2 linked regions of the Hydrogenophilus thermoluteolus genome follow. The protein of the gene in region 2 interacts with the protein of the main gene of each other region in a pairwise test. Links are inferred from orthologs where the notes say so. Each region holds a gene or a part of one and is shown on either strand. Other genes may lie near its edges.

Evidence for each region.
Region 1: the proteins of rho (region 2) and HPTL_RS06135 interact in binary tests that used the Escherichia coli proteins (3 or more experiments, as listed by UniProt). The link is inferred for Hydrogenophilus thermoluteolus from one-to-one orthologs.

Annotation. Positions count from the first base shown.
Region 1 is NZ_AP018558.1:1,262,033-1,265,173, reverse strand. Bases 49-2,941 are described here. They hold HPTL_RS06135 (YhbY family RNA-binding protein), read right to left. Parts: upstream 1,747-2,941; coding sequence 1,351-1,746; downstream 49-1,350. Other genes in these bases: ftsH (ATP-dependent zinc metalloprotease FtsH), read left to right, coding at 2,609-2,941; HPTL_RS06130 (RlmE family RNA methyltransferase), read left to right, coding at 1,807-2,430; greA (transcription elongation factor GreA), read left to right, coding at 887-1,360; carB (carbamoyl-phosphate synthase large subunit), read left to right, coding at 49-887. Outside these bases: more of carB, read left to right, coding at 1-48; more of ftsH, read left to right, coding at 2,942-3,141.
Region 2 is NZ_AP018558.1:743,423-746,594, forward strand. The notes cover bases 105-3,028. They hold rho (transcription termination factor Rho), read right to left. Parts: upstream 2,235-3,028; coding sequence 975-2,234; downstream 105-974. Other genes in these bases: trxA (thioredoxin TrxA), read right to left, coding at 2,368-2,694; fdxA (ferredoxin FdxA), read left to right, coding at 2,856-3,028. In the rest of the region: HPTL_RS03605 (cob(I)yrinic acid a,c-diamide adenosyltransferase), read right to left, coding at 1-68; more of fdxA, read left to right, coding at 3,029-3,172. UniProt on the Escherichia coli protein: Facilitates transcription termination by a mechanism that involves Rho binding to the nascent RNA, activation of Rho's RNA-dependent ATPase activity, and release of the mRNA from the DNA template.

The sequences.
Region 1 (3,141 bases), 520 kb from region 2 along the record:
GCGATTCCGCATGTTCGATCCCGCCCTATACCTTGCATCCTGCGGTGCTCGACGAAATCCGTCGCCAGACGGTCGCGCTCGCGAAGGCGCTCGACGTCGTCGGCTTGATGAACGCCCAGTTCGCGGTGCAGGGCAGTGGTCCCGATGCCACCGTTTATGTGCTGGAGGTGAACCCCCGTGCGTCCCGCACGGTTCCGTTCGTCTCCAAAGCGTGCGGGGTGCCCTACGCCAAAGTGGCCGCGCGCTGTATGGCTGGGAAAAAGCTCGCGGAACAGGGCGTGACCGAAGAGCTCGTTCCCCCCTATTTTTCGGTCAAAGAGGTGGTGTTCCCGTTCAACAAGTTTCCGGGTGTCGACCCGATCCTGGGGCCCGAGATGAAGTCGACGGGCGAAGTGATGGGGATCGGCCGGACCTTTGCCGAAGCGTTCTACAAATCGCAGTTGGCCGCAGGCGTGGTATTGCCCCGAAGCGGAAAGGTCTTTTTGAGTGTGAAACCGAGCGACCGCCCCGCGGCGGTGGCGGTTGGACGCCGCCTGCACGATCTCGGCTTTACGATCGTGGCGACGAGGGGTACGGCGCGCACGCTCGAAGCGGCAGGCATTCCCGTGCAGGTCGTCAATAAGGTCAACGAAGGGCGGCCGCATATCGTCGACATGATCAAAAACGGCGAGATTGCGCTGGTGATCAATACGGTCGAGGCCCGCCGTCAAGCGGTGATCGATTCCCGTTCGATTCGGGTGAGTGCGCTTGCAGCGAAAGCCCCCATCTATACGACGATCGAAGGGGCTGAGGCCGCGGTGATGGGAATCGAAATGGCCGAACGGTTCGACGTCTATGCGTTACAACAACTCCATCGGGAAGCGTTGGCAGCTCGGAGGAACGGTTGATGAAATATCCCATGACGGTGCGCGGCGCACAAAAGCTCAAAGAAGAGCTCCATCGCCTGAAAACGGTGGAGCGGCCCGCGGTGATCGCGGCGATTGCCGAGGCGCGTAGCCATGGAGACCTTTCGGAGAACGCCGAATACGACGCGGCGCGCGAACGGCAGGCGTTCATCGAAGGACGGATCATGGAGCTCGAAGGGAAATTGGCGAACGCCCAGATCATCGATCCGAAAACCCTCGACGCCGACGGACGGGTGGTATTTGGCGCCACGGTCGATTTGGAGGCCACGGAATCTGGTGAGCAGGTCACCTATCAAATCGTTGGTGAAGACGAAGCCGACGTGCGTGAAGGAAAAATTTCGGTTACTTCGCCGATCGCCCGTGCTTTGATCGGCAAATATGCAGGAGATGTCGTGGTCGTGCAGGCGCCCGGCGGCGCCCGCGAATACGAAATTCTCGACGTCCGTTACGAGTGATTCCGTTTTTTCGTCAGGGCTTGCCGACGTGCGCGCCGAACGAACGCGGCAGCGTTGTTGTTATCAGCGGTTTTCGCACGAGATGCGCGTGGCGTTTCTGCGCGCTTTTCTGGGTTGGGGCGCCAAACAAGGAGCAGATTACCCAACAACTGGACCGGAGCGCAATCGAGCGTGTCGCAAATCGTTTCCAGATATTGGGCGCGAATGTCGCGTTCGGCTCCCGTAACACGGATTTTGATCAATTCGTGCGCCGTGAGCGCCCGGTCGATTTCGGCCAGCACGGCTGGCGTTAGCCCTTTGCTGGCGATCATCACGACCGGTTTCAAATGGTGGGCCTGCGCCCGCAAGGCTCTTCGCTGGTCGGAATCGATTGTCAGTGCAGCCATGGTGGATCGTTCTTTCACGATACGCGGAACTTGCAATTATCGCAGAAAACCTGAGTCCACATGAAAAAACACCGCAGCAAAAAAGCTTGGCTCGACCGGCATGTGCACGACCCCTATGTCCAGCGCGCCGTACAGGAAGGGTACCGTTCGCGGGCTGCGTACAAGCTCCTCGAGATCGACGAAAAAGATCGCTTGCTGCAACCCGGGATGCGGGTGGTCGATCTGGGGGCAGCGCCTGGGGCATGGTCGCAGATTGCCGCCGCTCGGGTCGCGCCAACCGGCAAGGTCTTTGCGCTTGATCGCTTGCCGATCGTGTCGCTTCCCGGTGTGACGGTGATCCAAGGAGATTTCACCGACGAAACGGTCCTGAACGCCCTGGAACAGGCGCTCGAGGGACAACCGGTCGATCTCGTGCTTTCCGATATGGCGCCCAACCTCTCCGGTATCGCGATCACCGATGCGGCAAAAAGTTTTCATCTTGCCGAATTGGCGTTGGCGTTTGCGCTCGAGCATCTGACACCAAACGGTGCCTTCCTCGTCAAAGTGTTCCAGGGCCCAGGGATCGACGCGTACCGGCAGCAGCTGCAAAGCGCGTTCCACACGGTGCTCCCGCGCAAACCCAAAGCGTCCCGTTCGGAAAGCAGCGAGCTCTATTTCTTGGGTAAACGACCCAAAAGGCGCTGATCTCGTCATGGACAGCGCATAGATCCTATCGTGGCGATCGAATTTTTCTATTGCCGTGTGGAACCCAAGCGGTTAGAATCGACTCGAAGATGCGAATCGTGCGTAGGTAGGTAGAAGGAGTCCCCCTTTGAACGGCAACAGTTTTTTTCGCAATCTAGCGATTTGGCTCGTCATCGGCATGGTGCTGATGACGGTGTTCAACCAATTCAACGACCGCACCGCGCCGGCGTCGACCATGGAATACTCCCAATTCATGGAAGCGGCGAAAGAGGGGAAGGTAACGAAGGCGATCATCGATGGGCGAACGGTACGCGCCCTGATGAACGATGGTCGTCAAGTGACCGTCTATGCTCCGCCGATGGATCTGTGGATGGTTTCCGACCTGATGAAATACGGCGTTTCGATTGCCGCGACGAAGCCGGACGAAGGGCAATCGCTGCTTACCAACATCTTCGTTTCTTGGTTTCCGATGCTCTTGCTCATCGCGGTCTGGGTCTATTTCATGCGGCAGATGAGCGGTGGCGGGAAAGGGGGCGCGTTCTCGTTCGGGAAGTCGCGGGCGCGATTGCTCGATGAATCGAGCAATACCGTCACCTTTGCCGATGTCGCCGGTTGCGATGAGGCCAAAGAGGAGGTGCAAGAGCTCGTCGACTTTTTGAAAGACCCCAGCAAATTCCAGCAACTGGGTGGACGCATCCCGAAAGGGGTGTT
Region 2 (3,172 bases):
CCCGAACCCAAGCCGGTGGTGCCGTTGTCGCCGGTTCGTGTGTAGATTTTGCTGAGGCGATGTCCCATCGCGCTTCCTTCCCGAGTGGTCTGTACGCGGCGATTGTACCGGAAAGCCGATCGCGCAGCTTGGTGAAAACGACTGGCGTTGTGCTACAATTTCCCGCTCACGCGGAGAGGTGGGTGAGTGGTTTAAACCGCACGCCTGGAGAGCGTGTTCAGGGTGATACCCTGACGCGGGTTCGAATCCCGCCCTCTCCGCCAGCGCGAACGAAAAAGGGGTTTACAACAGACGATCGCGCCAGTATAATTCGCTTTCTCTGCTGTGGGGGTATAGCTCAGTTGGTAGAGCACTTGCATGGCATGCAAGGGGTCAGCGGTTCGAATCCGCTTACCTCCACCAGAATGGTTTGAGGCAGCGTCCCTATCGTCTAGAGGCCTAGGACACCGCCCTTTCACGGCGGTAACGGGGGTTCGAATCCCCCTAGGGACGCCAAAGGTTGAACGCGGAGCGGTAGTTCAGTCGGTTAGAATACCGGCCTGTCACGCCGGGGGTCGCGGGTTCGAGTCCCGTCCGCTCCGCCAGTTTTGGGCAGCGTCCCTATCGTCTAGAGGCCTAGGACACCGCCCTTTCACGGCGGTAACGGGGGTTCGAATCCCCCTAGGGACGCCAAAGGTTAAACGCGGAGCGGTAGTTCAGTCGGTTAGAATACCGGCCTGTCACGCCGGGGGTCGCGGGTTCGAGTCCCGTCCGCTCCGCCACCCACTCAGTGTCATGCAAAGAAAAAAGCCACCGGTCGGTGGCTTTTTTCTTTTGCGAAGCGTCGCATCGACGGTCACAGCCGATCGCCGCGTGCGAAAAAGGGGCCATTGCCGCTACGCTTGCTGCATGAAGCAACGCCGCGGCTGCACTGGCCACGGCCTGCAAAAGCGCCGCGGCATACTATGGCTATGCCCGCTGAAGCGCTACGGCCGCTACGCCCGCCGCATCGATTCGAAAAACTCGGCGTTGTTCTTCGTGGCTTTGATCTTGTCGAGCAAAAATTCGGTGGCCTCGAGATCGTCCATGCCGTACAGGAGTTTGCGCAGCACCCATATTTTCGGCAGGACCGAGGGGTCCAGAAGCAGCTCTTCGCGGCGGGTGCCTGAGCGGTTCACGTTGATCGCCGGATAGACCCGTTTTTCCGCCATGCGGCGATCCAGGTGCAGTTCCATGTTGCCGGTGCCTTTGAACTCTTCGTAGATCACGTCATCCATTCGGCTGCCGGTGTCGATCAGCGCCGTGGCGATGATCGTCAGACTTCCCCCTTCTTCGATATTGCGCGCGGCACCAAAGAAGCGTTTGGGCTTTTGCAGCGCGTTGGCGTCGACCCCACCCGTGAGCACTTTTCCGGACGCCGGCACGACCGTGTTATACGCCCGCGCCAAGCGCGTCAGCGAATCGAGCAGAATTACCACGTCCTTTTTGTGTTCGGTGAGGCGTTTTGCTTTTTCGATCACCATTTCGGCTACCTGCACGTGGCGCGTTGCGGGTTCGTCGAACGTCGATGCGATCACTTCTCCGCGCACGGAACGCTGCATTTCGGTGACCTCTTCCGGGCGCTCGTCGATCAAAAGCACCATGAGCACCGCTTCGGGATGGTTCGACGCGATCGCGTGCGCGATGTGTTGCAGCATCACGGTCTTGCCGCTTTTGGGGGGCGCAACGATGAGACCGCGCTGTCCTTTGCCGATGGGGGCAATGATGTCGATCACGCGGCCGGTGAGGTTCTCTTCGCCGCGGATATCGCGTTCCAGGCGAAAGGGTTCGTTGGGGTGCAGCGGCGTGAGGTTCTCGAAGAGGATCTTGCGCTTGCAGACTTCGGGCGGATCGCCGTTGATGTGGTCGATCTTGGTTAGCGCAAAGTAGCGTTCGCTATCTTTAGGGGTGCGAATCTCCCCTTCGATCGTGTCGCCGGTATGGAGGTTATAGCGGCGGATTTGCGAAGGGGAGACATAGATGTCGTCGGGGCTTGCGAGGTACGAAGTGTCCGGCGAGCGAAGAAAACCGAAACCATCCGGGAGAATCTCTAGGACGCCACCACCGTAGATCGGTTCTCCCCGTTTGGCGCGTTGTTTGAGAATCGCAAACACCAATTCGTGCTTGCGCAAACGGTTCGCGTTTTCGATCCCGGTTTCGCTGGCCAAGGTCAACAGTTCACTGACGTGAAGCGTTTTGAGTTCGGAGAGATGCATGATGGTTCGCTATCGGATACTCAAACTGAACAGTGAGGAACCCGAACACCACGGGTCCTGAACGATCAAAAAGTGAGCGGTTGGGGGAAAGCGAAGGCTGCCCGAACGAGGGTCGAGCAGCGCGTGTAAAATTTTAGAGGTGGCTATCGATGAACGCGGTCAGTTGCGACTTGGAAAGCGCGCCCACGCGGGTTGCTTCCACGTTGCCGTTTTTGAAGAGCATGAGCGTGGGGATACCGCGCACGCCGAACTTACTGGGCGTTTCCGGATTGTCGTCGATGTTGAGCTTGCAGACTTTGAGTTTGCCTGCATACGCTTCAGCGATTTCGTCCAGGATCGGCGCGATCATTTTACAGGGACCACACCATTCTGCCCAGAAATCGAGCAGCACCGGCATTTCGGATTTGACCACTTCCTGTTCGAACGTGGCGTCGCTCACGTGATGGATGTGTTCGCTCATGAGACACTCGAATCCAATGGGGTTGAGGAGGAATAAAAAGACGTGCCCGAACGATACGTCAGCGTGCGCGCTTTGTCAATGGTTGTATGCCCTCAGAAGCATAGAACGAAGGGGTGGGATGTGGCATCATGTGCACACCGTGTTCAAACAAGGAGCGTGCCATGACCTATGTCGTCACTGAAGCCTGCATCAAATGCAAATATACCGATTGCGTCGATGTCTGCCCGGTGGATTGTTTCCGTGAAGGGCCCAATTTTTTGGTGATCGACCCGGACGAGTGCATCGACTGTTCGTTGTGTGTCCCCGAGTGCCCGGTTGAGGCGATCTACGCCGAAGACGATGTGCCCGAGGATCAGCGCGAGTTCATTGCGCTCAATGCGGAATTGGCCAAACAGTGGCCGCCGATCGTCGAGCGCCATGAGCCGCTTCCTGACGCCGACCAGTGGGCGGGTGTGAAGGAGAAAAAACATCTGTTGCA